DNA from 3 places in the Bacillus cihuensis genome. Region 3 is predicted to be linked to each of the others. Evidence: riboswitches for the same ligand, from Rfam matches in the RefSeq annotation. Region 3 holds a riboswitch; each other region holds the start of a gene.
What was found. Region 3 has a riboswitch for lysine ahead of V179_RS0102160 (cysteine hydrolase family protein). Riboswitches for the same ligand answer to the same signal wherever they lie in the genome.
Positions count from the first base shown of each region.

Region 1: linked by a shared signal. The riboswitch ahead of V179_RS0123695 (amino acid permease) and the one ahead of V179_RS0102160 (cysteine hydrolase family protein) in region 3 are both predicted to bind lysine.
Region 2: linked by a shared signal. The riboswitch ahead of V179_RS0114795 (aspartate kinase) and the one ahead of V179_RS0102160 (cysteine hydrolase family protein) in region 3 are both predicted to bind lysine.

Region 1 is NZ_KI632498.1:386,233-396,895, forward strand. Features, by position in the region: gene V179_RS0123680 (LTA synthase family protein) at 1-1,151, shown strand, start outside; gene V179_RS0123685 (YhcN/YlaJ family sporulation lipoprotein) at 1,389-1,970, shown strand; gene V179_RS0123695 (amino acid permease) at 2,293-3,735, opposite strand; lysine riboswitch at 4,040-4,218, opposite strand; gene V179_RS0123700 (FtsW/RodA/SpoVE family cell cycle protein) at 4,479-5,663, shown strand; gene V179_RS0123705 (YusU family protein) at 5,724-5,978, shown strand; gene V179_RS0123710 (spore coat protein) at 6,292-6,570, opposite strand; gene V179_RS0123715 (hypothetical protein) at 6,652-6,933, opposite strand; gene V179_RS30310 (YuzL family protein) at 7,008-7,139, opposite strand; gene V179_RS0123725 (3-hydroxyacyl-CoA dehydrogenase/enoyl-CoA hydratase family protein) at 7,343-9,736, shown strand; gene V179_RS0123730 (acetyl-CoA C-acetyltransferase) at 9,790-10,663, shown strand, end outside.
Region 2 is NZ_KI632495.1:1,872,155-1,882,817, reverse strand. Features, by position in the region: gene V179_RS0114815 (electron transfer flavoprotein subunit beta/FixA family protein) at 1-315, shown strand, start outside; gene V179_RS0114810 (electron transfer flavoprotein subunit alpha/FixB family protein) at 386-1,363, shown strand; gene trxA (thioredoxin) at 1,730-2,044, shown strand; gene uvrC (excinuclease ABC subunit UvrC) at 2,235-4,007, shown strand; lysine riboswitch at 4,072-4,249, shown strand; gene V179_RS0114795 (aspartate kinase) at 4,345-5,577, shown strand; gene V179_RS0114790 (YslB family protein) at 5,642-6,097, opposite strand; gene V179_RS0114785 (succinate dehydrogenase cytochrome b558 subunit) at 6,455-7,063, shown strand; gene sdhA (succinate dehydrogenase flavoprotein subunit) at 7,126-8,877, shown strand; gene sdhB (succinate dehydrogenase iron-sulfur subunit) at 8,896-9,663, shown strand; gene V179_RS28025 (hypothetical protein) at 9,913-10,425, shown strand; gene V179_RS0114760 (acyl-CoA thioesterase) at 10,556-10,663, shown strand, end outside.
Region 3 is NZ_AYSD01000010.1:483,196-493,858, forward strand. Features, by position in the region: gene ggt (gamma-glutamyltransferase) at 1-755, shown strand, start outside; gene V179_RS0102145 (NADH:flavin oxidoreductase) at 834-1,928, opposite strand; gene V179_RS0102150 (LysR family transcriptional regulator) at 2,090-2,944, shown strand; partial or broken gene V179_RS29520 (GNAT family N-acetyltransferase) at 3,380-3,774, opposite strand; gene V179_RS0102155 (hypothetical protein) at 4,096-4,947, shown strand; lysine riboswitch at 5,519-5,703, shown strand; gene V179_RS0102160 (cysteine hydrolase family protein) at 6,003-6,719, shown strand; gene V179_RS26865 (APC family permease) at 6,736-8,094, shown strand; gene V179_RS31935 (hypothetical protein) at 8,467-8,601, shown strand; gene V179_RS26870 (hydrogenase maturation protein) at 9,175-10,663, shown strand, end outside.

The DNA.
Region 1 (10,663 bases), on a different contig from region 3:
TAAACTCATTAGCGCATAGCACAGACTTCATGTACTTTGATAATTTCTTCCATCAGGTTGGTCAAGGTAAAACATCTGATGCAGAGTTTATGCTTGAGAACTCATTGTACGGCTTGCCACAAGGTTCAGCATTTACGACACATGATCAAAATACGTATCAAGCTGCACCAGCTATTTTAGGGGAAAAAGGATATACGTCTGCTGTTTTTCATGGTAACTATAAGACATTCTGGAACCGCGATAAGATTTATAAAGCGCTTGGGTTTAATCGTTTTTACGATGCAAGCTATTATGATATGAATGTAGAAGATACAATGAGCTATGGCTTGATGGATAAGCCTTTCTATCAAGAATCAATCCCGATGCTTGATAAATTGCCACAGCCATTTTATTCGAAGTTTATCACAGTGTCTCACCATTTTCCGTATTCGATAAATCAAGACTTAACAACGATTGGACCTCATACAACAGGTGATAAATCAGTTGATAATTACTTCCAAACAGCCAGATATGCGGATGAAGCACTTAAGGAGTTCTTTACCTATTTAAAGGAATCCGGTTTATATGATAATTCCGTAATCGTCATGTACGGTGACCATTATGGAATCTCAGAAAACCATATGAGAGCTATGTCCAAAGTACTTGGAACTGAAGTTGGGGAATTCGAAAACGCACAATTACAACGTGTACCTTTATTGATTCATGCACCAGGTGTCAAGGGTGGAGTCAACCATACGTATGGAGGCCAAATTGATCTAATGCCTACTCTTATGCACTTATTAGGTGTTGATACGAAAGAGTTTGTTCAATTTGGGACAGATTTATTGTCTAAAGACCATCACGAATTGGTTCCATTCCGAAATGGAGATTTTGTTACACCAACTATCACTTCAATTAAAGGGAAATACTATGATACCAATACAGGGGAATTAATCGAAGAAACAGAAGAAATTGATGCAACAAAACAGCTTGCGCAAAAATTACTTCAGTACTCCGATAAGGTTGTGAATGGAGATTTATTGCGTTTCTATACGCCTAAGGGTTTCACACCAATTAAACCTTCTGACTATAATTATAATAACGAAGAAAGTAAAGAAGCTCCGGTGGATAATACGGTGGAAGCACCTACTCAAGAACCATCTGGAGAATAAGGGAACAGGCAGGAAGATGATTCTTCTTGCCTGTTTTTTTGTCTATGCAGATGATTTTACTGCAAAATAAACGAAAATTTGGTTTCGACGCGTAAATTTAAAAAGAAGGTCGATGTAGGTAACAAGACCAGTGTTTTACATGGAAGTATTTGTTTCAGGTTATTTATTTCGTTTATTACATATTTCATCTTCTCTTACAAACACTAAATTTGTAATAACTAAAAAGGAGTGATGGATATGAAGAACGCAATCATTGCGGGCGGAATAATAGCAACACTATTTGTTGGAGGGTGTACAGCCAACAATGCCAATCAGGGGACTAAAAAACAAGGTGTGGATAACCCAACAAATGTAAGTTATAACCCAAACATGAATCCTAACCGGAATTATGACGGGAACTATGACGGGAACTATAATGTAAACTACAATGAGAACAATGGAAACTACAACCGGAACTATAATGTAAGAAACAACACTAATAATAATAACATCCGTGAAGGAAACGACCTTGCTATGGAAGTCAATAAATTGCGAGAAGTGAATAGTTCTTCAGTGATGGTAATGGGAAACAGTGCCTATGTTGCTGCTGAGCTATCGGATAAAGGAAGCAATGAGTTAGCGCGGAATGTAGAGGAGAAAATAGCAGATAAAGTGAGAGCAGCTGATCCATCAATTGAAAATGTGTACGTGTCCTCGAATCCTGACTTTATTGATCGGATGCAAGGCTATTCGAATGATGTAAGAAATGGCCATCCTATTTCTGGTTTTGCCAATGAATTCACTGAAACAGTGAAACGAGTTTTTCCGTCTGCACATTAACTGTAGGGGGATAGCTTTGATCTCCGGATTACGTGAGGAAAGCATATTAGATTCCTTACCATAATTTATTGGCTATGTTAAAGCTCATTGTTGATTTTGACATTATGTTGATTGGAGCAGAAGGTGTGGACTCCAACGGGAAAAGTGAATCAAAGGGAGACCTCACAGTCGCGCAGCGCTGAGAAGGCTCCCGGACCCGCCCGCGGAAAGCGAACGCCTCTCGTTGCAATCAACAGGCAAGTTTATCAGAGCCAATTTATTAGAACAGGCTATCCTAAAAAAAGGTCAGACTCTCATGTGGAGTCTGACCTTGCTTTTTTATTTATTCCCTTTCAAAATCACAGTCTTTTAAAGGAATTAATTTTGTTTTGTATTTAACTTTATAGACAAGCCAAACGATTAAGAAAAGAGGTAAACCGATATAAGAAACAAATACTCCATTCCAATCGATCCCGCCTCCTGTAAAGGCTTGATAGTTTTGCCCTAATATAATGAAAATACATAGAAATAGTGCTAATAATGGTCCTAATGGGAACCATTTTGCCCGATAAGGAAGATTTTTAACGTCATTTCCTTGAGCAATATAAGCTTTACGGAATCGGTAATGACTAATGGCAATACCGAGCCATGTAACGAAACCAGCCATACCGGAAGCATTTAATAACCACATATAAACTGCACCATCTCCGAAGAAAGTGGTTAAGAAGGCAAGCGATCCAACTAAAGTAGTTGCAATTAAGGCATTGACTGGCACGCCTCTTTTATCCAATTTACCTAAGAATTTCGGTGCTTTACCATCGCGTGCTAAATCCCAAAGCATACGAGTAGAGGCATACATGCCTGAGTTACCTGCGGATAATACAGATGTTAAGATAATGGCATTCATGACAGATGCAGCAAAGGCAAATCCTGCCCGTTCAAATACAAGTGTAAATGGACTTACGGAAACCGCATCACTTAATAATCGTTCATCTGTATAAGGAAGAATCATCCCGATGACAAAAATAGATAAAATGTAAAACAGAAGGATCCGCCAAAATACAGTGCTAATGGCTTTTGGAATATTTTTTTCTGGCTCTTCACTTTCTCCTGCAGCTACTCCGAGTAATTCTGTACCTTGAAAAGAAAAACCAGCTGCCATGAAGATACCGAGAATAGCGAAGAATCCGCCATTAAACGGTGCGTCCTCGATTGTGAAGTTAGTAAAGCCAACAGATTCTCCACCCATAATACCGAAAATCATTAAAAATCCAGTAATAATAAAGATAATGACCGTTACAACTTTAATAAGGGCAAACCAAAACTCTGCTTCACCAAAGCCTTTAACAGACAGGTAGTTGAAGCCAAACATAATCACAAGTGCAAGTGCGCTCCACATAATTGAAGGGCTTTCTGGGAACCAAAATTTCATAATCAATACAACGGCAGCAAGCTCTGCTGCAATCGTAATTGCCCAGTTATACCAATAGTTCCAGCCGATGGCAAAACCAAATGCTGGGTCAACAAAATTCGTTGCATACACTTTGAATGACCCAGCTACTGGCATGTAAGCCGCCATTTCGGCAAGACTGGTCATTAAGAAATAAACCATGATCCCTACAGCTGCATAGGCGAGCAGTGCTCCTCCTGGTCCTGCTGTATGAATAGCGCCGCCACTTGCTAAAAATATCCCTGTACCGATCGATCCTCCAAGAGAAATCATCATCAGGTGGCGTGCTTTAAGACTCCTTTTTAATTGAGTTGGGTTAGCTGGTGAATTCGCCAATATTTTATACACTCCTTTTGTATGAAGGACACGGGGATAGTGTTCCGCAACCTTCTAATATAGCCAAACTGCTTAGCGCATATACTAATTTTAGTATAGAAAGTACCTCGAAATCCGGCTCCGCACCGCCACCATTTAGGATTAGATGAATGTAGCGTGGAATATGATTAATCCTAAATGGTAAATGATGGCATTTTGTTATCATGTCATACAGGTTTTGTTTGGAAGGTTAAATAGTTTTAAAGAGCAAATAAAAAAACAGCAGTCGAAAAAGATCGACGGCTGTTTAAGTCCGTTAAATCCTTCCGAAGATAGCTCTCCACGTTGATAAACGTGACAGTGATGTTCCTATTCGGAAACATCGCCAGCCTGGATAGTCAATGATCTATCTAAACTTCGGCAACTTATCCTTTCAAACGGAGTCATGAATTTCATTGAATCTCGTCCGCTTTACTATTATAAGCTGCAGCCTCTACCCCATCGGTGAATGGGAATATTTAATTAAATATGATAGTAGTATAATGTATTTCTAGAGTATAAGCAATGTTTAATTTTGAAAAGTAAGTTATCATTTAACAAAATAGGATAGGTGCCCATTTTTGATTATATGGTGATGATATCCAACAAACGATATAGTTGTGATTTTGTAGGTATACAGTATAATGGATAGATGTAAGAAAGGGATTATTTTCGCAAAATGCAACTGAACATAGTTCCCTTAATCCTTCTTAGGGGAGAGTAATATGGAATCAAAAAATAAACTTTCATCCAGAATTGATTATACATTAGCATTTATACTATTTCTGCTATTTATTACGAGCTGTATTGCGATATACAGTGCACAGACATCTGGACAATATGTAAATAACTTTTTGATACAACAAGTATTTTGGTACGCGGTTGGTGTAGGTATTGTTGCAGCTATTATTACCATTGATTCAGATCAATTAAAGAAAATAACTTGGTATTTATATGGATTTGGACTTTTTTTACTTTTTTTGCTAGTGATAGCCCCAGATACGTTAGCTCCTAACATAAATGGGGCCAAGAGTTGGTTCGTCATTAAACATGTAGGTTCGATTCAGCCTTCCGAATTCATGAAGACGTTTTTGATCATAGCGCTTGCCAATGTAGCGTCCGCTCATCATGAAAGAAATCCAATTAAGACGCTTTCAACGGATTTCTGGCTGTTGTTGAAATTAGGTCTAGTAACGATGGCACCAATTATGCTAGTTATGTTGCAGCCTGACTTAGGAACTTCTCTTGTATTAATTGCAATTTTAGTTGGAGTGATTTTTGTTTCAGGTGTTTCGTGGAAGATATTAACACCTATTTTTGCAGGCGGTACAGTAGTCGCTGGAACAATATTATATTTTGTTCTCTGGCATCCTGATATTTTAGAAAAATATTTAGGGGTCAAGCAATATCAATTTGGACGGATTTATTCCTGGTTAGACCCTTATAATTACGCCAGTTCAACAGGATATCAATTAACGAAATCACTGCTTGCTATTGGATCAGGGCAAACGACAGGAAAAGCATTAGAAGGTGGCATCGGTGCCAGAGAAGTGTACTTGCCAGAAAGCCATTCTGATTTCATCTTTAGTGTGATTGGGGAAGAATTCGGATTCTTTGGGTCAAGTATTGTTGTTAGTTTGTTCTTCTTGCTGATTTATCATATTACGAAATCAGGGATGGACACGAAGAATAACTTCTATACGTATATTTGTGTAGGGGTAATTAGTATGATTACGTTCCACGTATTTCAAAACATTGGCATGACTATTGGTGTTTTGCCGATTACTGGTATTCCGCTTCCCTTCATTAGTTATGGTGGGAGTTCACTGATGGGAAATATGATGGCGATGGGTCTAATTTTTAGTATTAGATATCATTATAAGAAATATATGTTTTCTACGGATAAATAAGTAAAGCACAAATGCTAACTTGTAGGTTCTTAAAAAAATCACTTGCAAAGGAGTGTTGATATGAACAATCAATTTACTGAGCAATTTGATGGTTTAATTGAGAAATATACGGAACTTCTTACTGGTGAAAATGATCCTGAACTTCAGGAAAAAGTACGATACTGGGCACTTTATTCGTATATTGCTAAATCGATGCCTGCTCTTGCTAAACATTGGAATGCCACCTATCCAGAAGCAAAACAAGATATGATTAAGCTGATTCAAGAAATAAAAAAACTTAACGATGATTATCGAGAACAAAAGGAGAAGGCTTAGCCTTCTCCTTTTATATTAAGGGGCAGCACCAGCACCTACAAGGTTTAGGCGGAGGATAACTGCCTAATCTAGTTGAAGATGCTAACCCGTCTGTCATAAGCTGTAATACTCTGTGGCAATCTACGCCACGCCATATTCCATCCTAAGCTTGTCGGATTATCACAGGATGGAATGGCGCCCATTGCTCACAAAATGTGAGCAATCTTAGGAGACGTTCCTACATCAGTCGCCTCGCTTTAACGAAACGCAAGCATATGATTTGACGACACAATCAGTGGGCGATGAACAAACCCTCTACTGATTGAGATTCACTTTATTGTATTCCAGGGCCATAAGGAAATTGCGTTTTATAGCCGCTAAATTGTTGAAAGGCTTGGCCGATTTTTTGCGTGTCTTCTTGTTCCAGGGCATACCAGCCTTTTTCAAACATTAAGTAATAAAGTTCCCTTTGAGCTGTTTCCACTTCGGTATAGATGGATTGAATATCCTGGTACATAGTTTGATTGCTCAATTCATTTAATGCTACTCCATAAGAACTTTTTAAATATTTTTCTGTACTCAGCATATCATTTACGAAGTCACGTTCATTCATTTGTGGTGTTTTTGGAATAGGTGATTCAGGGTTTTGCACTTTACTTTGATTGGGCAAATTGTATATCTCCTTTCATCATGATTATTGGAACTGTTGATTTTGCTGAGCAGGATTAAGATGTGCAAGTACGGTGTTATAATGGCGCTGATGCATTTGGCCATATTTATTCAAGGCTTGCACGACTTGTTGATCTTGGCATTGAGCGGCGAAGAAATGAGCTTTCTTCATAGCAAGTAAATTCCAAGAAAGCATATCTTTTAAATAAAGGCTATCTTTCGTTGAAACCATTTGGGGTGGCTGTTTCATAACCCCGATAGGAGTTTGGCTCTGTGGCTGGTTGCCTTGCATATTTTGTTGCATCATATTTCCTCCCACCTCATCGTTCTTCTAAAGAACACCACTATTAAAAGGAATACATACTATAGTGAGGAACAACTTCATTTTTTAAATTGATTATTTGTACTGTTCACTTTGTTTTGTCCATGTCCTTCTACTCCAGGACCTGCGTTGCCTTTTACGCTCGCTGCACTTACTGCAGCCTTTGATGGGTTATCTTTACGCTTAACCATTTACGAATCACCTCCTACCTCGTTAGTCTTTGTGGTTAGAGAAATAATATGTCACCATTTGTTGAATGAAAAAGTGGCGTTTTTAGCCAATAATGATTGCGGAATTTTCTGAAATCAACTATATTTAAGATAGAAAAAGGTCGCGTATTTTTTTAATGAAAAAATGAATGAGTATTCATTCAAAACAATTAAGTAAGGGGGATATGAACTTGGTTCGACAAATCAGAAAGGCCGCTGTTTTAGGGTCAGGGGTTATGGGCTCAGGGATTGCTGCACACCTTGCTAACTTAGGAATTCCAACTTATATATTTGATATCGTCCCCAGAGAGCTTTCTGAGGATGAAAAGAAACAAGGATTGTCACTAGAAGATAAAGCGGTTAGAAACCGATTAAGCCGTACATCTATTCAAAACCTCTTGAAACAAAAGCCTGCCCCACTTACTTCAAAAAGTAATCTCGCACTAATTGAGGCAGGTAACTTTGAAGATGACATAGAAAAACTTGGCTCTGTGGATTGGATTATTGAGGTCGTCGTTGAAAATTTACATGTGAAAAAAGAAATTTTTGCAAAAGTTGATCAGTATAGGAAGCAAGGGAGCATCATCAGTTCCAATACATCTGGAATCTCGGTTGAGGCTATGGCAAAAGGGCGTTCGTTAGACTTTCAAAGGAATTTTTTAGGAACTCATTTCTTCAACCCTCCTCGTTATTTAAAGCTGCTTGAAATCATTCCAACAAAAATGACGGATCCAGAAGTGCTTTTATTTATGAAACAGTTTGGTGAAGATGTCCTTGGAAAAGGGGTTGTCGAAGCGAAGGATACACCCAATTTCATAGCTAATAGAATTGGAACATATGGTTTGCTTGTAACTGTACAAGAAATGTTAAAAGAAGGTTTAAGTATCGGTGAAGTAGACTCCATCACAGGACCAATGATTGGTAGACCGAAAAGTGCAACGTTTCGTACACTCGATGTTGTTGGGTTAGACACATTTGCTCATGTAGCAAGAAATGTATATGAACAGGTAGCTGGTAAAGAAAAGGAAGTTTTTCAGATTCCTGATTTCGTAAACAATATGGTTGAAAGAGAGTGGCTGGGAAGTAAAAGCGGCCAAGGTTTTTATTTGAAAAAAGGAAAGGAAATTCTCGAACTTAATCCAAAAACTTTGGAATATATTCCGAGAAAGAAACTAAAAACGCCCTCGACTGAAATGAGCAAGCAGGCAAAAGGTTTTTCTAATAAAATGAAGGCGCTCGTATATGCGGATGATCGTGCCGGACAGCTTTTGTGGAAGATAATAACCCCGGTGCTCACTTACTCTGCTGTACTGCTTGGTGAAATCGCAGACGATATAGTAGCAATTGATCAAGCAATGAAATGGGGATTCGGTTGGACACATGGTCCGTTTGAAACATGGGATGCGATTGGTCTAGAGAAGTCCGTAACGAAATTAGAGCAAGAAGGCGTTCACGTACCAGAATGGATAAAAGAAATGCTAAGAAATGGGTTCACTCACTTTTACAAAGAAAATGAACAAGGTGAAATGCTGTACTTCCATCATGGTGAATATAAGTTAGTTATCGAAAACCCTAAAGTAATCGATTTAAAAAAGATGAAAAAACAAAAAGGGGTCATTAAAAAGAATAGTGGTGCAGCCTTAATTGATATCGGTGATGATGTGGCATTACTTGAATTTACTTCACCAAACAATGCAATCGGACTTGATATCATTCAAATGATCAACTATTCGATTGAGGAAGTAGAAGCGAATTATAAAGGTCTGGTTATTGGTAACCAAGGGAAGAATTTCTGTGTCGGAGCGAATATTGCTTTAATGCTAATGGAAGCGCAGGATGACAATATTTTCGAATTAGATATGGTCATCACTCAGTTCCAAAAAGCGATGTTAAAGATAAAATACAGTTCGAAACCAGTTGTTGCAGCCCCGTTTAATATGGCTTTAGGCGGAGGTGCTGAAGTGTGTCTTCCGGCAGCTCGTATTCAAGCATCTTTAGAAACATATATGGGCCTTGTTGAAGCGGGAGTTGGTTTAATTCCTGGCGGTGGAGGAGCGAAGGAGCTTTATTATAAGACGTTGACAAGCTTGCCAAAAGGTGTGGAAGTTGATTTGCAGAAAGTCGTAAACAAAGTATTTGAAATGGTTGCTACGGCAAAGGTTTCCTCATCGGGAGAAGAAGCACGTGAAAATAATTTCTTGAATCTGGTGGATGGAATCAGCGTAAATCCAGATCACTTAATATATGATGCGAAGCAAGTGGTTCTGGCTTTGCATGATCAAGGCTATAGGGCTCCAGTAAAGGAAAAAATTCCAGTAGTTGGCGAATCGGGGTATGCAACTCTGTTACTAGGAGCAGAGTCGATGCGCCTAACAGGATATCTCTCTGAACACGACATGGTCATTGCGAAAAAGCTTGCCTTTGTTCTAGCTGGCGGTAAAGTTCCATTTGGTACAGAGGTGGATGAGCAATACTTATTAAACTTAGAAAAAGAAGCATTCTTAAGCTTAATTTCTATGACAAAATCACAGCAGAGAATGCAACATATGCTTCTTAAAGGAAAGCCGCTGCGCAACTAATCATGATATATGCATTTAGGTAGATTCTTACATTTAAAATAAGGAGGATCCTTATGAGAGAAGCGGTAATAGTAGCTGGAGCAAGAACGCCAGTTGGGAAAGCGAAACGAGGTTCTCTTGCCAAAGTGCGGCCGGATGACCTAGGTGCTCTTGTCGTGAAAGAGACATTGAAGCGTGCTGGCAATTACGAAGGAAGCATTGATGATTTAATCATTGGATGTGCCATGCCAGAAGCAGAACAAGGCTTAAATATGGCAAGAAACATCGGCGCACTTGCCGGTTTGCCCAATTCTGTACCTGCCATTACCATCAATCGCTATTGTTCAAGCGGTTTGAACAGTATTGCCTATGGTGCCGAAAGAATTATGCTTGGATTTAGCGATACAGTCATTGCTGGCGGAGTAGAATCCATGAGTATGGTACCAATGATGGGGCATGTGACTCGTCCGAATACAAAGCTTGCGGAAACGTCACCTGAATATTATATGGGAATGGGGCATACAGCAGAAGAAGTAGCAAAGAAGTTTGGCATCTCGCGTGAAGACCAAGATGCTTTTGCGGTTCGGAGCCATCAAAAAGCAACAAAGGCAATTGCGGCTGGAAAATTTGTTGATGAGATTGTGCCCGTTGATGTAACCATTCATTCTGTTGGTGCGGATTTAAAGCCTGATTTAAGAAGCTATCAATTTACGACAGACGAAGGTGCACGTGAAGGAACCACAATAGATATTCTTAGCAAGTTACGACCAGCTTTTTCACTAACAGGTTCAGTAACCGCTGGTAACGCCTCACAAACAAGTGACGGGGCGGCGGCTGTTATGGTCATGGATCGTGAGAAGGCGACTTCACTTGGCTTCGTTCCACTGGGGAAATTTCGTTCATTTGCAGTAGCTGGCGTACCTCCTGAAATTATGGGGATTGGTCCGG
Region 2 (10,663 bases), on a different contig from region 3:
AGCGTTACCCGTGATGTGGAAGGCGACGCAGAAATCATTGAAACGACTTTACCATTATTAGTGACTGCTCAGCAAGGATTGAATGAGCCACGTTATCCATCTCTTCCAGGTATCATGAAAGCAAAGAAGAAGCCGTTTGAAGAATTAGAATTGGATGATTTGGAACTTGTAGAAGACGATGTAGCAGCAAAAACAAAAACGATTGAAATCTTCCTGCCACCTAAAAAAGAAGCAGGAAAAGTACTGAGCGGTGATCTAAACGAGCAAGTTAAAGCACTAGTACAACTCCTGCGCTCAGAAGCGAAAGTGATTTAGTTTTTGTCCAGTTCGATCAAACCGACAATCCCGATTCAAACAATAAATGGCTTACAGGAGGTTTATATTAATGGCTAGAAAAATCCTTGTATTAGGTGAAGCGCGTGATGGCAATTTAAGAAATGTATCATTTGAAGCAATCGGCGCTGCTAAATTAGCAGCAGATGGTGGTGAGGTGGTAGGCGTTTTAGTAGGAGAAAGCATCCAAACATTGGGCAATGAATTCATTCAATATGGTGCGGACCGTGTCGTGACAGTGGAAGATGCAAAACTTGCTCAATATACGTCTGATGGTTATGCGCAAGCAGTTCTTGCGGTCATTGCTGCGGAAAACCCAGAAGGGATTATTTTCGGTCATACAGCTCTTGGTAAAGACCTGGCTCCAAGAATTGCTAGTAAATTGAATTCTGGACTTATTTCTGATGTCACTTCTATTGAAGAAGCTGGAGGAAATCTTGTCTTCACTCGTCCGATTTATTCAGGCAAAGCATTTGAGAAGAAAATTGTCATAGATGGAGTCATCTTTGCAACGATCCGACCGAATAATATTGAGCCGCTAGCGAAGGACGAAAGCCGTACTGGGGATGTTTCTTCACTTCATGTGGAGATTAAAGACCTTCGCGCTATTATTCAAGACGTGGTAAGAAAAGCTACAGACGGTGTCGATCTTTCAGAAGCGAAAGTAGTCATTGCTGGTGGCCGTGGTGTGAAAAGTGCAGAAGGCTTCAAGCCATTAAAGGAGCTTGCCCAAGTTCTTGGCGGAGCAGTCGGTGCTTCGCGAGGTGCATGTGATGCAGACTACTGCGATTATTCCCTCCAAATTGGGCAAACAGGGAAAGTTGTCACACCTGATCTATATATTGCCTGCGGTATCTCTGGAGCCATCCAACATTTAGCGGGAATGTCCAACTCGAAAGTGATTGTTGCAATCAACAAAGACCCTGAAGCAAACATCTTCAAGGTTGCGGATTACGGTATCGTCGGCGACTTATTTGAAGTCGTTCCATTACTTATTGAAGAATGTAAGAAACTTAAAATTAACTCCTAAAAATGTCAGACCTCACACCTTATACATTGTTTATAAATTCCTTTATACGTAAAATAAATGTAATAGTGTCAAAGGGTCAGACCTCACATCCTATACACAGTTGATAAGAAACCTTTACGCGCTATTAACGAAATAATGTTGTAGTGGGGTCTGAACCCTGCCCCTTACGCTAATCTGATCTATTAAAAGCATATGTCTTGATTTTTGCAATCTGATGATGCTATTTTAAGTATTATTACGAATCTGATTGCGTATAGATACGTAAGCTAGGGGTATCTTAGCAATGAAGCAAAATAATAGTATGCATACTATAATCAATGGTATACTGTTTTTTAGAAATATAGTATTTATTAGGAGGTATATATAATGGCAATTGTACATTCAACTGATCAAACATTTACAAATGATACAAACGAGGGCTTAGTGCTTGCAGATTTCTGGGCTCCATGGTGCGGACCTTGTAAAATGATCGCTCCTGTTCTAGAAGAACTTGATGGCGATATGGGTGACAAAGTGAAAATCGTAAAAGTGGATGTAGACGAAAACCAAGAAACTGCTGGAAAATTCGGCGTAATGAGCATCCCGACTTTGATCGTGTTAAAAGATGGAGAAGTTGTTGACAAAGTGGTTGGATTCCAACCGAAAGAAGCATTATCAGAACTTCTTGCGAAACACGTGTAATTCTTTTATCATTAAGAAACTTCAAGTCTATGGCTTGGAGTTTTTTCTTTTATATATTTTTATCCCGCTTTATCGAAGTGGAACGGAGAAATTAGCGACACTAGAACGGGACTACCAATCAGTGGGAAGAAGAAAAGCCCCACTGATTGAAGTTTCACTTTATACAGATTGATTGGTTGGGAGGTTTGACATGAATCAGAGAATGAAGGACAAGCTTGCCCTGCTTCCTGATCAGCCCGGCTGTTACTTGATGAAAGATCGCCAGGGAACCATTATATATGTCGGCAAAGCAAAAGTGCTGAAAAATCGGGTTCGATCGTATTTTACCGGCACCCATGACGGCAAAACGCTAAGACTCGTCAATGAAATTGAAGACTTCGAATATATTGTCACATCATCAGATATCGAAGCGCTTATATTGGAATTAAACTTAATCAAAAAACATGACCCAAAATATAATATCATGTTGAAGGACGATAAAACGTATCCGTTCATCAAACTGACGAATGAACGTCATCCGCGCTTAATTATCACAAGAAAAGTGAAAAAAGATCAAGGTAAATATTTCGGTCCTTATCCGAATGTCATTGCGGCTAATGAAACGAAAAAGCTCCTTGACCGAATATATCCGCTTAGAAAATGTAATACATTGCCTGATCGTGTGTGCTTATACTATCACCTTGGCCAATGTCTCGCACCGTGTGTGAAAGAGGTGCCACAGGAAGAATACAAAACGATGATGAATGAAATTACACGATTTTTAAATGGCGGTTATAAAGAAATTAAAAATGAGTTGTCTGTTCAAATGCATGAGGCAGCTGAAGCACTAGATTTTGAACGAGCTAAAGAATATCGAGATAAAATTGCCCATATAGAAGTGACGATGGAAAAGCAAAAAATGATGTCCAATGACTATACCGACCGTGATGTGTTTGGCTATGCATATGATAAAGGCTGGATGTGTGTCCAAGTATTCTTTGTTCGTCAAGGTAAATTGATTGAACGTGATGTCTCGTTATTTCCGATTTATGATGAACCCGATCAAGAATTGTTAACCTATTTAGGGCAATTTTATTCAAAGGCAAATCATTTCAAGCCAAAAGAAATTTTTCTGCCTGAAACAGTCGACTTACAATTAGCTGAGCAATTATTACAAGTTAAAATTATTAATCCAAAAATTGGTCAAAAGAGAGAGCTGCTTAAACTTGCTAATAAAAATGCGAGCATTGCGCTTTTGGAAAAATTCGCTTTGATTGATCGGGATGAGGAGCGCACGATTAAAGCAGTAGAGACGCTAGGTCAAAAACTAGGTGTTTATACACCACACAGAATCGAAGCGTTCGATAATTCAAATATTCAAGGTACGGATCCTGTTTCTGCGCTTGTCGTTTTTATTGATGGCAAGCCTGAAAAAAAGGAATACCGTAAATACAAGATTAAAACGGTTAAAGGCCCCGATGATTACGAGTCGATGCGTGAGGTAGTTCGCCGCCGCTATTCAAGAGTATTAAAAGAAGGACTGCCGCTACCAGATTTAATCATAATTGATGGTGGTAAAGGACATGTTGAAGCGGTGAGAGATATTCTGGAAAATGAACTCGGTCTAGATATTCCGCTCTCAGGTTTAGTAAAAGATGAGAAGCACCGAACATCTGAACTGATGATTGGCAATCCACTTGAGATTGTTCCGCTTGACCATAGAAGTCAGGAATTTTATCTGTTGCAACGGATTCAAGATGAAGTGCATCGGTTTGCCATCAGTTTTCACCGTCAACTGCGTGGGAAAAATGCTTTTCAATCTATGCTTGATGAGATTGATGGCATCGGCGAGAAACGAAAAAAACAACTTTTGAAGCATTTTGGCTCGGTAAAGAAAATGCGAGAAGCAACGGTAGAAGAAGTACAAGCAGCAGGTATTCCACGACCTGTTGCTGAGGAGCTTGTGAAGAAATTGCAAGAATAATCTTGCTGTTCGAAATTGGGTGTGCTATACTACAGATAATTTTATATGACCTTTAACTATTTAAAGTGTTGATAGAGGTGCGAGTTTCATTAGTAAAGACTTGGAGAAGGATGAGCTTCTGTGAAAAGTCTTGAAAGGGGAAGTCGCCGAAGCAATCAAGTCTCATAGCTTGATTAGCTGGTCTGACATTGAATAAATGGCAGATTGTCAGAGCGATTTTGTTCTGGAGGGCTATCTCACTGTGATATTCGTATGTCTAGGATACGTTACCACAGCAATGAGATAATTCTCATTGCTTTTTTTGTTGGGAAAAAACAGCTGGAAAGGGTGTAACAAAGTGGGATTAATCGTACAGAAATTTGGCGGTACATCAGTAGGAAATATTGAAAAAATCAAACATATAGCAACGCGTGTCATTGAAGAAGCAGCTTTGGGGAATGAGGTTGTTGTCGTTGTGTCGGCAATGGGTAAAACGACTGATGAGCTCGTAACGATGGCGAATGAAATCAGCAGTACTCCGAGCAAACGGGAAATGGATATGCTGTTATCAACAGGAGAACAAGTAACGATTTCATTTCTTACGATGGCTTTACTTGAACAGGGGTATGATGCCATTTCTTATACGGGCTGGCAAGCTGGGATTAAAGCTGAATCGATTCATGGGAATGCACGAATATTGGATATTGATACGAACCGGGTTCAAGAACAGCTATCGGCCGGGAAAATCGTAGTCGTAGCGGGCTTCCAAGGAATTGATGCGATCGGTGAAATTATGACATTAGGTCGCGGTGGTTCCGATACGACCGCTGTTGCACTAGCTGCAGCTTTAAAAGCAGATCGCTGTGATATCTATACAGATGTAACTGGTGTGTTCACAACAGATCCTCGTTATGTAAAATCAGCTAGGAAATTACAATCGATCTCTTATGATGAAATGCTTGAATTAGCGAACCTTGGGGCGGGCGTCCTTCACCCACGAGCCGTAGAATTTGCGAAAAATTATGGAATACCACTAGTCGTACGATCAAGCATAGAACAAGAACAAGGAACAATCATTGAGGAGGAAGTCACGATGGAAGAGAATTTAATTGTTAGAGGGATCGCATTTGAAGACAGTATTACAAGGGTAAGCATTTTTGGACTGACTGGAAGGTTAACTTCATTATCTACCATTTTCACAACACTTGCAAAGCAGCACTTAAATGTAGACATCATTATCCAAAGCATAACAGATACAGGTACGACGAATTTAACATTCTCCATTAAAACAAAAGACGTAAGTGAAGTGTTAAATGTTTTAGAAAGCAATAAAAAAGAATTACAGTTTGAAAGAATCGAAACGGAAAGTGATTTAGCGAAAGTGAGTATCGTCGGTTCTGGAATGGTTTCTAATCCAGGAGTTGCGGCGGAAATGTTTGCGATTCTTGCCGATGCAGGCATCCAAGTGAAAATGGTTAGTACTTCTGAAATCAAAGTTTCTACAGTCATCCCAGACAAAGAGATGGTGCGGGCTGTTGAGACATTGCATGTCAAATTTCAGCTTGATGAAAGAGTAGTAGTTAGAGCGTAAAAAATGAGTAGAGGATCGTTAAACCTATGCAAAGCATGGCCTAACGATCCTCTTTTCTTCTTATCTACTCAATCGGGTCTTTTAAATCTAATTTTACCAATATCGTCACTCTTCCAGCACGCCGTTTCGATTCTTCAGCGCCTTCTGCTGTGAACTTTTTTTGGAGGCTGATTTGTTCAGCGAGAAATCCAGTCTCTAGTTGAAAGTGACACTCCGTGTTCAATTTAAACCGTCTTTCAACCATTATACCGGTTAATGCCATTTCAAGTTCATCTTTAGATTGTTTGACAAATGTCAAGTCCCCCCAGCCGGCACTAGAGAAAAAGTCAATGATTTCATCTATGTTGTGAAGCGGAAATTTCCTTGCCAACTGTTTTCCAGCCCAATATAGAACATGGGGAGAATCTTTGCCTAAAATATCATTTAATAATATTTCTCTAATTAATTCATAGCCAAAAATCGGGATATTCATTTCAGTATTGTCAGATATTTCTTGTAGAGCCTGAGCATCTTTTTCCATCGTATTCCCCACTTTCTATACAACTATTATATACGTTTTAAGAATTGAAGCATTAATTTTTTATAGCAAAATCCTAAATTAAATTGTTGGATAAATGACGTTTTCTGGGATTTTTCTTAAGGGAATAAGGTAACATACTATTTTTAGTTACTAATTTAATTCGCTTTAGACTAGTAAAATAATTCTATTTTAAAAAAAGAAATCTTGTATCCGTTTTCTTGACGCAATTATCAGACAGGGGTAAAATGGACATGTCAGAGGATTGTTAAATAGTTTCATACATTTAGTAAATGCAGGGGTAAGGGAGAATTGAATTTATCTTTGCGAGAGTTTTCACAAATTAAGGGGGGGCACTTTGTGGCGCAAAATCGAGAGTTTGGGAATCGTAGGCTTCATTCACTTCTTGGGGTAGTTCCGATTGGACTGTTTTTAATCTTTCATTTAACAGTCAACTATATGGCAACAAAAGGAGCGGACACCTTCAATGCAGCGGTTCACTTAATTGAATTCACGCCGATCAAGATTGTCGTAGAATTTGTTGTCATTTATTTACCGTTGATTTTCCATGCTGTTTATGGGATTTACATCGCCTTTACAGCTAAAAACAATTTAGGGAGATTTAGTTTTTTCCGTAACTGGATGTTCTTTTTACAGAGGGCATCAGGAATTATAACGTTAATCTTTCTTATTTGGCATGTGTATACAACAAGAATTCAAGCGGCACTTGGCGCTGAAGTAAACTTTGACATGATGGCAACGATTTTTTCAAGCCCATTCATGATTGCTTTTTATATTGTAGGTCTTATTTCAACTGTTTTCCATTTCGCTAATGGTCTTTGGTCATTCTCAGTAAGCTGGGGGTTAACCGTTTCACCTAAATCGCAAAAGGTCATGACTTATATAACGTTGGTAATATTCCTAGTCCTTAGCTATATTGGGCTACGTGCAATTTTTGCTTTCGTATAAGGGGTTAGAATCAATCAGTGCAAGCTAACAAGTTTTGAACGGATATGAGGGAGTGAGCAATAATGGGTAAAGGTAAAATTATTGTCGTCGGTGGAGGTCTAGCTGGATTAATGGCTACGATTAAAGCGGCTGAGCATGGACAACAGGTAGATTTATTCTCTTTAGTTCCTGTTAAACGCTCGCACTCTGTTTGTGCTCAAGGTGGCATAAATGGAGCGGTAAATACAAAAGGTGAAGGGGACTCCCCATTGATTCACTTTGATGATACGGTTTACGGCGGCGATTTCTTAGCGAACCAACCGCCAGTTAAAGCAATGTGTGAAGCGGCACCATCAATTATTCATATGTTCGACCGGATGGGTGTTATGTTCAACCGTACACCTGAAGGTTTACTAGATTTCCGTCGCTTCGGTGGAACACAGCATCACCGTACAGCATTTGCTGGGGCGACAACCGGACAGCAATTGCTATATGCATTAGACGAACAAGTTCGTCGCTATGAGGTAGAAGGACTTGTTACGAAATATGAAGGCTGGGAATTCCTCGGGGCTGTTATAGACGAAGAACAAGTAGCGCGCGGGATTGTTGGCCAAGACTTAAAAACAATGGAAATAAAAGCGTTCCCAGGCGATGCTGTCATTATGGCAACCGGTGGACCAGGGATCATCTTTGGTAAATCAACGAATTCAATGATCAATACAGGATCAGCGGCTTCTATTGTTTATCAACAAGGCGCGATTTATTCGAATGGAGAATTCATTCAAATCCATCCAACTGCACTACCTGGAGATGATAAACTTCGATTAATGTCAGAATCAGCTCGTGGAGAAGGCGGACGCGTTTGGACGTATAAAGATGGAAAACCGTGGTATTTCTTAGAAGAGAAATATCCGGCATACGGAAACCTTGTACCGCGTGATATTGCAACGCGTGAGATTTTCGATGTGTGCGTAAACATGAAGCTCGGTATTAATGGCGAAAACATGGTTTATCTGGATCTCTCTCATAAAGATCCGAAAGAATTGGATATTAAACTTGGTGGAATCATTGAAATCTATGAAAAATTCATGGGTGAAGATCCACGTAAAGTGCCAATGAAAATCTTCCCGGCTGTTCACTATTCAATGGGCGGACTATGGGTAGATTATGATCAAATGACCAATATTAAAGGCTTATTCGCTGCAGGTGAGTGTGATTATTCACAGCATGGTGGCAACCGTCTAGGTGCTAACTCTCTTCTTTCCGCTATTTACGGTGGAATGGTAGCAGGGCCAAATGCTGTTAAATATATTTCTGGTCTTGAGAAAACAAGCGAATCTCTACCATCTTCTTTATTCGATGGTTATGTGAAGCAAGAACAAGAAAAATGGGATGGCATTATGTCGCTTAATGGAACAGAAAATGCCTATGTTATACACAAAGAGCTTGGCGAATGGATGACAAATAACGTAACTGTAGTACGTCATAACGATCGATTACAAGCAACAGATGCGAAGATTCTCGAGTTAATGGAACGGTATAAAAACATTAATATCCTAGATACAGCAAAATGGAGCAACCAAGGAGCTTCTTTCACGAGACAATTACAAAACATGCTCCAATTAGCTCGCGTCATTACAATAGGTGCTCTTAATCGTAACGAAAGTCGCGGAGCTCATTATAAACCGGACTTCCCGGAACGTAACGATGAAGAATTCATGAAAACAACAATGGCTAAGTTTACTGGACCAAATTCAGCTCCTGAATTCTATTACGAAGATATTGATGTTTCGTTAATTGCACCTCGTAAACGCGACTATACGACAACACATTAAAAAGAGGGGGAGAAAACAATGGCTGAGACTAAGACAAAAACAGTACGTTTTGAAATATCTAGACAAGATACTCCAGATTCAGCTCCATATACAGAGACTTTTGAATTAGAGTATCGTCCAAATATGAACGTCATTTCTGCACTGATGGAAATCCGCCGTAACCCGGTAACAGTAGACGGAAAAACAACAACACCGATTGCTTGGGACATGAACTGCTTGGAAGAAGTCTGCGGAGCTTGTTCAATGGTGATCAATGGCAAGCCAAGACAGTCTTGTACAGCACTTATCGACCAATTAGAACAACCGATTCGCTTAAGCCCTATGCGCACATTCCCTGTAGTTCGCGACTTACAGGTGGATCGTAGCCGTATGTTCGATTCATTGAAAAAAGTAAAAGCATGGATTCCAATCGATGGAACGTATAATCTTGGACCAGGTCCTCGTATGCCAGAAAAGAAACGTCAATGGGCGTACGAACTTTCTAAATGTATGACTTGTGGTGTATGCCTGGAAGCTTGCCCGAATGTGAACAGTTCATCCGACTTCATTGGACCATCAGCACTTTCACAAGTACGTCTATTCAATGCCCATCCAACTGGAGAAATGAACCGTTCAGATCGTTTGAATGCAATTATGGGAGACGGAGGCCTAGCAAACTGTGGGAACTCACAAAACTGTGTACAATCTTGCCCGAAAGGTATCCCACTGACTACGTCAATCGCTGCATTAAACCGTGATACAACACTTCAATCATTCCGTAACTTCTTCGGGAGCGATCAAGTCTAATAATGAGGTGTCTCATAAGGGTCTGACCTCGCACTCTAAATCAGTATATAGTGTCTTAGGCACGTTTACTGTATTTAGTTGTTGCGGGGTTAGACCCTTTACTTTTGGGGGCATCCCCATTATGGAGATTTCTGAATTCCCACTTATGCGTCAAAAACAGACAAGGAAAAATTTCCAGTTATTTACGATTGGCACTGGGTAGAGAGTAGTACAACAAAAAGAAAGGCTTGCGCTGTAGGAGGTAATAGTTTGTTTGATTTAGCAGATGTTACCAAGTTCATTTTTTCTTTTTTTCTCATCATGCCGATGGTCACGTTTATTCATTTAAGTGGACACCTATTCTGTGCTGCAATATTCGGTGGTAAAGGGAAAAAGCTTACACTCGGTTGCGGGAATAAATTATTTTCGATCTTGAAAATGGATATAAAAAAATATTACTTTTGGAATGGACACTGTGAGTTTGATAAATTACAAGTCAATCACCCTTTTAAAAGTGTGATGATTTATTTAGGTGGAGCGCTGTTCAATTTAATCAGCATATTTATTATCAATGGACTTATATTTGTAGATATATTAAATAATTCTATTTTTTGGTACCAATTTATTTATTTTTCTTTTTATATTATGTTTTTTTCGCTTTTTCCGATGTATTTCTCGGATGGTTCACCTAGTGACGGCCAGGCAGCAATCCTTTCCATAAAAAAACAAGAAAAAGATATCGTTACAGGTGACGTTATTATTAAAAAAGAAAAGAAGGATTGAATCCTTTATTCTTTTCAAAATAATATGTTTAAAGATAATATGAATGAATAATCATTCATAAAGTGAAACTTCAGGAAGAAGTGTAGATGGGGATAAAGCCCGTTAATGCGGGAGAAAGGGAGTGAACAGGATGAGTAGAATACGATATATTGAGAATATGACGGAGTGGGCATCATCCTTTCAATTTAAACATCGGGTTAAAGTCCGTTTTTCGGAGACAGACATGTTTGGACATGTA
Region 3 (10,663 bases):
ACGAGTATATTTATAAATTGGGGATTATTAATCGTAAGAGTTACCGTGATCGAATCGCCCATGTAGGTGATCCGAATTTCGTGGATATGGACTTGGAAAAATTGATATCAAAAGAGTATAGTGAAAAACTAGTATCCGACATTTCCGAAGGAGGCTATAAATCGAAACTGGATTCAAAGGCCGAAAAAGAAGAACATTCTGATACGACCCATTTTGTAATCGTCGATAAAAGTGGAATGATGGTTTCCGTAACGAATACATTAAGTAACTTTTTTGGATCAGGTAAATATATGGATGGATTCTTTTTGAATAACCAACTGAAAAACTTTAGTGAGCATGAAAAATCTCCAAATCGTATTCAGGAAGGGAAAAGACCTGTTAGCCACATTGCTCCAACAATTATAGTCAAAGATGGAAAACCCGTGATGGGAATTGGAAGTGCAGGCGGTAGCCGTATTCCTTCGGTGATTACACAGGTATTGGTTCAAAATATAAAATACGATGAAACCATACAAAATGCAATTGATCACCCGCGCTTCTTTATGGAAGTAAATGAAGATGTAATTGTGGTTGAGGGCGAACTTTCGTCTAAAGTAAAGAAAAAATTGCGGAAATTGGGCTTTAAAGTCGTCGAAGAAAAGTCCTCACTCCCCTTTGGAAGTGTTCAAAGTTTAGTTGTTGATGATGGTGTAGTGTATGGGGGAGCAGATTATCGAAGGGAAGGCGCATGGAACGTTAATAATATAATAGATTAATAATATGAGTCATAGGGATAGGTACCTGCCCTGTCCCTATGTCCCTGTTGACCCTTAAACTAATCTCTGTTATAAGATTTACACTTCAAAATCTTTAATCTTAGCAGTTGGACTTAACACATCCTCTGGTTTAAACGCTTCTAATGACTCCCCGTTTATTACTTTGTTAGGCCAATCATGGTTAGCCAATGCCCCCTTACCCAAGGCAATCACATCGGCGTCCCTTTTTTCAATAATTTTCCTCGCTCTTTCAGGATCTTCCAATTGTCCATTAGTTATTATAGGCAGTTTCCCATATTTTTTCGCAAGAGATGCGAGTGATGCTTCGCTTGTATCAAATGCAGGCTTCCATGCTTCATATTCCGTAACATGGATATAGTCAAGACCGGCTTTTCCTAGTTGACCAAAGATGATTTCAGCATCTTGTTCTTTTCCTGCCCACTTATGTGTGTAATCATTTACTTTCGCTTGTGAAATTCTTATACCAATGGTGAAGTCCTTTCCAACTGCTTCCCGAACAGCTTCAGAGACTTCCACTAATAAACGAACTCGGTTTTCCGTAGAACCTCCGTATTTATCTGTACGCTGATTTGTATAATCAGTAAGGAACTCATCTAGTAAATAGCCATTTGCTCCATGAATTTCAACCCCATCAAATCCGACTGATTGAGCACGTTTTGCCGCATTGACAAACCCGATTACAACTTCTGAGATTTCTTCTTTTGTCGCTTCTCTTGGTGTTGGGTATGGACCTTCTCCTAAATAAAATGTTAATTGCTCTCCTTTTGGTTGAATAGCTGAAGGTGCAATGGTTTCTTGAGCAAAACGGTTCCCTTGAGAAAGAGAACCTGTATGCTGTAATTGCATAAAGATTTTCGTCCCTGCTTGATGGACGGAGTCTACAACTTTCTTCCATGCTTGGGCTTGTTCATTGAAGGCAATACCCGGTTGATTAAAATATGTTTGGCTATATTTGTCATCAATATAAGTCCCTTCTGTAATGATAAGCCCAAACCCACCTCGGGCAAAAGATGTGTAGTACGATACCATCTGATCGGTGACTAATCCTTCAGATGTTGCACTGATACGTGTCATTGGTGCAACTCCTACACGATTATTTAATGTTGTATAACCTAGTGAAACAGACTCAAATATCAATTTGGTATCTGTCATTATCTAAGCACCTCTTTTGTGTATTTATTATATTTTTCCCTATTTGAAAGATTTGAACCTGTATACTAGCTTAATTGTAAATCCTTATTATAGTTTAGTAAAATAGATAATACAGAACTATTAGTTCGATAAAAATGAACTAAAGGAGGATATCGTTATTTATGGAGCTTCGTCATCTTATAACACTCAAAACAATTGTTGATAAAGGAGGATTTAAAAAAGCTGCTGAACATCTAGGGTATGCACAGTCTTCTATCACAACTCATATTAAAGAATTAGAGGAAGAAGTAGGTAAACCATTATTTGATCGGCTAGGTAAAAAAGTTATTTTAACCCATTATGGACAGAGGTTTCTTCCATATGCCGTTAAAATCATTGAATTGTATTCTCAAGCGTTAAACATGGATGAAGAACCTGCAGGAGATCTTACTCTTGGTATATCAGAATCGCTAACAATTTGTCGGGTCCCTTCTATGCTTCTGGAATATAAAAAATCTTACCCTAAAGTTAACATAGCACTTAAATCTCTGGATCATTATGATATTACAAGAAGTCTGCAAAACGGAGACATCGACTTGGCATTAGTATTAGAAAAAGATGATTGGTTTCTACCTGAGCTTCATTGCGAAAAGCTGAAAGGAGAAAGAATGGTTTTGATTAGCCCACCAGAAAAAGAAGTTGATACGAGAACAGTTCTTTATACAGAGAGAACATGCAGTTATAAGTCAGTGTTTGAGGAGTATATTCGGTATAAACAGATGGATGTTAAAGAGAGTTTAGACTTTCAAAGCATAGAAGCGATTAAGCAGTGTGTTCGAAGTGGTTTAGGTATTTCACTGGTGCCTTACTTTTCGGTGAAAGAAGAAATAGAAAGCGATAAACTAAAAGGAGAAGAAGTTGAACCGGAACATCCGGCAATTTCTACATTTCTTGCGTATCATAAAGATAAATGGCTTTCTCCATCCATGAATAGCATGATTTCTTTAATTAGAAACCATGCTGAAAATTGGGTCTAACAAGTCTTAAGCAAATTAGGGGTATATTTCTTCATAGGATAGGATACCTTTTTATATTTTTTAAAGGCTCTTTTCGTAAAGATTGTTGTTTTTAGCAAGAAACCAATTAACAGATGTTGATTGTAGTGGAAGGTGCGAGACTCCTGCGGGAAAAGCGTGTTGAGGGAGACCCCGCAAGTGCAAAGCACTGAGGAGGCTTCTGAGACCGCCCGCGGAAAGCGAGTACCTGCAACGGAAATCAACCCGGGTTATTAGTGTAAAAATGATTGAAAAGCAACAAAGTATGTGAAAACAGCCTTTTTAAAAGGAAAAGTGAAGAAAAAAAGACTTAAGAAGAAACCTTGTTAAAGAATAATGTTGATTTTTATAATAAATATAGGGAACTCCCAAAAACGGAGTCCCCTTGTTTAATTAAATCTCCCGATTGTTGGAAAATTACTTTGAGTTCTTGTAATAAATTAAGTGGTCTGTCCACTCATCATATTCGTCTATAAAACCTTTCCGAATACATTCGAATTCCATACCTATACCTTCTGCTAATTTTATAGAAGGTATATTATCAATGTTAATATGAGCTACTATACGGAATTTCAAATGTTGAAACGCAATGTTAAGAGCTTCTTTTACTGCTTCTTTGCCGTAACCTTTTTTCCAATACTGATTATGGATGGTATATCCTATCCTTCCCCATTGGAAATCATCTCTTGCAAGGTTGAAAAATCAACCATTCCTAAATGTGTTCCATCTTCTTTTCTAAACACACTAAATACGTGAGCAGTATCTGTAAGTGCTAACTCTTGATGTTTATCTACCAGATTATGAAACCACTCTTAGGAAGATAAAGATTTAGCAAAGAACTCTTTCAGGCGGTATTGATCTGCTGTATATCTAGGATGATGTCCTTCAATGCCATTCTTAACAACTCACTCTCGTCCTATTTTACGTCCATTATAGAACAAAAGTGTTCGATTTATTCAAATATCAACAGAGTTAGTTTAAGTAAAAAGATTCAATGTATTTTTGTCCATCCAATCATGTATTTCTAGCAATCCATCAGTTGAGATTAATAGTACGTTTCTAAATAGTTCAAATATAAAAAGTGAATATCAGGGAACTATATCATTAAATGCCGGTTTAAAGGGGGCAAGTTGATGAAGAAAATAATACTATTGTTCATACTGATATTCGGGATATTAAATCTTTCTCAGATATTTGTTTACGCTGACAGTGAACAAAATAAAGAGTTCATACAAATAGTTAAAGAGTTTATACCGTCAAACTCATTACTGGTAAGTCCTGAAAACCCTTTGTCAACACAACCAATTCAACAATATGACTTTAACCAAGATGGCCAGAAAGAAATCATTATTACATATGAAATAAAAGCAAAAGACCAGCCATCGCCTTCTCAGTACGGGGTCATTTTATTAAAAAAGGAGCAGAAAAGTTGGATAAAAATTTGGGAGACAGAAAGAGAAGCAGTGGGGTTGCACTTTTCAGGTTTCGCAGATATTACTGGTGATGGAATCAATGAATATTTATTCGGTTGGACAATTGGTGCTTCAGCAGGAAACCAACTTGAAATTTTTAAGTGGACTGATCATTCATTTAAAATGATAGCTAAGGTTCCTTATCATAAATTAGACCTATTGAATGAAAATAAAAAAGTAGCTTTAGCAGTTTGGCAACGGTATATAGCTGATACTTATTTTGTGGATGTACTAACATGGAATGGTGAAAAGTTGATTCTTAATGCAGAATTATATTCTAGATATTATCCTAAAATTAAAAGGTTTTTTGACGCTAAGATTTCAAAAATGGATGCGTGGTTTTATTGGTATTGCCTTGCAGATGCTCAACTAAAAGCAAATTTATTAGACGAAGCCTCAGACTCTATTCAGAAAGGGAGCATGTTAGCAAAAAAATTATCAATGCCTGATGTAATACAAAACTTTAAAGAATTAAGTAAAAGACTTAAAGAAAAGAAAATATCACACCGTTGAACTAAAGAGTGTAATTCTTTAATAGTAAGTTTATTTTTTTTTAGTAAATAAAGCGTCCTCAAATATTTCCTTTCTTAGATGTCCAATGGGACAGATTCCTGTTTCTATGTCCCCGGCGTGCTAAGCTAACCGGCAAAGTACGTGATGTCGTGGCTTTAGATCTTAATATATGAGACTGTTGCAGATATTCCAATTTTTAATCGTTTTCTTTAGTTGAATAAACGAGATCTGATGGTGGTTTATATCAATGCTTAAGCAAAACAATTAAAGTAAAAAAATTCATACAAGTCATTTTTTTAAAGCAAGCTAGATGTTAGCTAGTGATACAAAACTCATTTGCAATCATAAATCGCAAATGAGTTTTTATGCTATTCTGAAGCGGATCTTGTTTGTTTAAAAGAAAATCTTGAACTGGAGTTATTTGAATTATGTTAATATATTATTCTGTTTGTAAACGTTTTTAATAATTTGCTTATTTCTAAGGTTAGTAATGGTAAATTTTTAAATTGACATCGTAATATTTATAATTATATAATAATTTCAGTAAATCAATACACCTCGCTTTTTATGATTGTGAGGTAGAGGCGCGATATTTATTAGTGCTTAGTGGAGTCCGAGAAGACGAAGAAGCTAAGCAGAAGGAAATATCGCCGAAGTATATAATGAGTTCTCGCCATTATGTGCTGGGTCTGTAATGAATAATTACAGGACTGTCTTAATAAGTTTCCCAACTTATTAAGATGTGCTATCTCTCAGATGAGATAAAAGGGTGAGGAATTTGGAATGGCTACATCGATTTCCGGGTTCTTTCTCGGAAGGTATATAGTCTTTTTTTATTGCCTTTAAGAGATTCCTTTAGCATATAGGGGAATCTCTTTTTTTGTGGAAAAGGGCGGGGCTTCAAAAATATTTGCTCCGCACCACCACTTTCGTAAGGTAATACAATTTGAGAACCTGAACCTTTTTCATCGTTTAAGTTAGGATACGAGGCTCACAAATATTTTGTATTGAAAAAAATGAATATAGCTTATGAAGCTATTATGGAGGAAATGATTATGGACAAACACCAAACTCTTTATTACGAATTTATTCCGACTGGCGAAGCTAGAATGAAATTAGACCCAGCAAAAACTGCACTTTTAGTTGTTGATATGCAGAATCAATTTATTAGCCGTGATGGGCTAGATGCTCAAGTTGCACGTGAAAAGGGAATGTTCGATAAGTGGGAATATTTCTATGACCGTATTGATAACGTAGCAATTCCAAACAATAAAAAACTATTAGACTTTTTCCGTGCCAATCAATTAGAAGTAACTTTCGGACGGATTGCTTGTCATCATAAGAATGGACGTGATCGTTCTCCTGTACAACGTCGTCCAGGTTGGAACAATATTTTATTACCAATCGGTGATCCGGGTGCAGAAATGGTAGATGAATTAAAACCATTAGAAGATGAAATCGTGGTAAATAAAACGACAGATAGCGTTTTAAGTGGTACAAACTATGAGTTTTTACTTCGTAACATGGGCATTGAAACAGTTGTCTGTACTGGTGTTGTAACAGACCAATGTGTTGCCTCAACTGTACGTAGCTTAGCAGATGCGGGTTTTGAAGTGATTTTAGTAGAAGATGCTTGTGCAGCAGCGACACAACAATTACATGATGCAGAAATCATGATCATGAATCAAATTTATTGCCAAGTCATGAGCACAGATGAAACCATTCAATTCATTTCAGAGGAAATTGAACAACTTACTGTCGTTCAAAAATAGAGAGGAAGCTTTTTAGATGAGTCAAGGACAAAGTAATGTAAATCAAGACAGTGCTGCTCCTCATTTTAAGCGTGTCCTAACACTGAAGGACTTGGTGATTTATGGCATCGCCTTTATGACGCCAATAGCTCCTGCTTATATATATGGTTATGCAGCACAGTCGACTGGCGGTATGTTGCCGTTAGCTTATTTAATCGCGATGGTTGCGATGATGTTTTCGGCATATAGCTATGGCAGGATGGCCGCAGCGTTTCCAGTTTCCGGGTCAACGTATACGTATACACAACGTGCGATCAATCCGCATTTGGGATTTTTTGCCGGTTGGGCCATGTTTATGGACTATGTATTAGTGCCTTTAATCGTCTTTATGGTTGGTGCTTCCTATGCTAATGCATTAATTCCATCCATTCCATATTGGGTTTGGGTATTCATTATTGCTGTGATTATTACGGTAATAAATATTCTTGGAATTGAAATGGCGGCAAAAACGAACCAAATTCTAGTATTATTTATGGGAATTGTTGTTGTCATCTTCGTTATTTTTTGTGTAAAGTCGATTATGGGAGAAGGCGGTGCATCTGCTTTAGTATCGATCACTCCGTTCTTTAATAACGAAACATTTGTGACGACGGCAATCATTTCAGGTGCAGCGATGGCATGTTTCTCATTTTTAGGATTTGATTCGATTACAACATTATCGGAAGAATCGGTGAATCCCAAAAATGATATTTGGAAAGCAGCCATTCTTTCTTGTTTAATCGGTGGGGTTATATTTATCGTGCAAGCGTATATTGCTCAGCTAGTATGGCCAGATGTGAATAACTTTAGCTCAGCCGATACGGCATTATTTGATATAGCGAATGTAGCAGGTGGTGCAGTGCTTGTAACACTCTATACAGTAGCGATTATCGTATCAACTTTTACAGCTGGTTTAACAGGTCAGGCAAGTGCTTCACGGTTAATGTTTAGTATGGGACGTGATGAAGTCCTGCCGAAAAAATTCTTTACACATTTACATCCTAAATATAAAACACCTATCTACAATATATTATTAATGTGCAGCATTAGTATTGCTGGAGCACTTTTCTTATCAATCGATTTTGTTGCCGAATTAATGAGCTTTGGCGGTTTAACTGGCTTTATGTTTGTTAACTTATCAGTCATTGTGTATTATTATTTCCGTAAAAAAGAGAAGAAATTTGTCCGTTATTTATTAATTCCGGGCCTAGGTTTCTTAATCTGTTTCTACCTATTTATTAATTTGTCACCAATGACGTTGAAAGTAGGCTTTATATGGATGGCCATTGGGGTTGTCTATGCACTTATTACAACAAAAGGATTTAGAAAGCTACCTCCAAGTCTTATCGATTTGTAATTGGTCAGATTAATACTTTATTTATAGATAGTTTGTAAGGCATGAGCTCGGTATTATTACTTGAGTTCATGCCTTTTCATTTTGTTTTTATCACTAGCATAGGACTTACTGTCCCTATGTTCCTTCTAGATAAATAACACTTTGTCCCATTCGAATTTCAATTTATACCATACAAATATAAAAGTAAGATATTTTAATAGAAGACTGGAGGTATGATTTTTCCACGACTGCAAAATACCGGGACATGATCCATACAGAGGTTATGAAATTATGGAATCACGGGAGACATCGTCTTTCCCTAAGCTATGCATAAAGATGATAGGGATCTAAGAATACCTAATATTAGTTTCATAGGTAAAGGAGGGGAAAGTAGTGAAATGTATAAAGGAAATTAAAGGTAAATTTTATTTAATCGATACAATTTTGGGGAAACCCGTTAAAGTTGAAATTTCAGCTGATATAGCTGAAGCCTTAAAATCAGTAGGTATACCACTTTGTAACGACTAAAGTATTAGGAAAGGGATATTGTTCTGTTAATATTTCATTTCATAGATTTGTTTAATGGGACAGTTCACCTATGTCCCTTTTTTGAATTATTAGTTATTTTCATTATAAAACATTTACTGTATTGGATTGATATGGTAAATTTATTGTAGAATTTACTTATTATTTTAAAAATTTAAAAGATAGATTTTTAAAATATGTAGGTGCAAAGACACGAGTTTAAGTCAGAAATAGTTAAGTCATCTGGGTGCAAAAATCTTTGTTATCTTCTAAAAGTTCTATTGAAGTAAATGTCATTCTAATTGGGTTTTGTGCATTGTTAAAGATGCTACACCCCATAAAACTTACTCGACATTTAAATAGCTTATAGAAAAATAATTTAAGACTACTCAGTGAATGGTTAGTCTTTTTTTGTGTCAAAAAATATAGTCTGCTTAGTATACTCTAAGCTCTATGAAAATGAATTTGTATATTAAAAATTGGACTTTAAAAACGTGTGAACAGGGTATTGGTTCACTAGATGCAGTTATTTTTATTTAATCTAGAGATAATTTCTGATAAAGGAGAGATATTACTATGCGTATTTTGTTTATCACAACCTCACACAACAGTCTTAGTCAGAGAGCTTTTGTAGAACTCACAGATCGGGGACATGAGGTTTTCGTTCAATTAGCCGGCAGTGAAGATCAAATGATAGAAGCTGTTACTCAATTTAGCCCTCAATTAATTATTGCTCCTTTCTTAAAAACGGCTATTCCGGAATTAATATGGAGAAGTCATGTGTGCATTATTGTTCACCCTGGAATCAAAGGAGATAGAGGGCCATCATCTTTGGATTGGGCGATTATGGACGACGAAACACAATGGGGAGTTACATTGCTTCAGGCGGATGCGGAAATGGATGCCGGTGACATTTGGTCTAGTCAAAACTTTGTCATGACTAAAGCTACTAAAAGTAACATCTATCGTCATGAAGTCACACAAGCAGCTATTAAAGGGTTATTAGATGTGATAGAAAAGGTTGAACTAGGAACTTTTATCCCGGAACCACTTGATTATAGCAAAAAAGAAGTTAAGGGAACACTTCGTCCGACAATGAAGCAGATGGATAGAAAATTAGATTGGCATGAAGCTACAGAGGTAATTGCACGTAAAATTCGTGCAGCAGATAGTAATCCGGGTGTACTTGATACAATCTGTGGCGAAGAATATTACCTTTTTGGCGTACATGAAGAAGATCGATTAACGGGGGAACCGGGTGAAATCTTGGCATATCGTGATGGAGCTATTTGCAGAGCCACTGGGGATGGAGCTGTGTGGATTACTCATCTAAAGAAAAAAGGTGAATTTAAGTTACCCGCTACAATGGTCTTAGAAGATATATTACATAGAATAAAAGAAGCACCACTCACTCCATTCGATTCATACGGAGGACAAACCTTTAGAGAAATCTATTATGAGCAAAAAGGACAAGTTGGGTATTTGCATTTCAATTTTTATAATGGAGCTATGAGTACGGATCAATGTATGCGCTTAAAAAATGCGTTAGTTGAAGCGAAAAAAATAGATATCAAGGTAATTGTGTTAATGGGAGGACATGACTTCTGGTCGAATGGTATACATTTGAATACCATTGAAAATGCAGAAAGTCCTGCAGACGAATCTTGGGCAAACATACATGCGAAGGATGATTTAGTACGAGAGATTTTACTGACAGACTCTAAATTAATTGTTTCAGCAATGCAAGGGAACGCTGGAGCTGGAGGGGTAATACTAGCTTTGGCAGCAGACTATGTATATGCCAGACAAGGCATCGTACTTAACCCGCATTACAAAAAGATGGGTGGGTTATACGGATCTGAATATTGGACATATCTGCTTCCTAAACGTGTCGGTTATGACAAGACAATAGAATTAACAGAAGAGTGCTTACCGATCAGTACGACAACAGCTGTATCCATCGGACTCCTAGATGAATCGTTTGGACAATCAGCGCAGGAATTTTGTACGGAGATTGAAAACATCGCCAATCATTTATCTAATAGCTCAGACTTCGACGAATTAC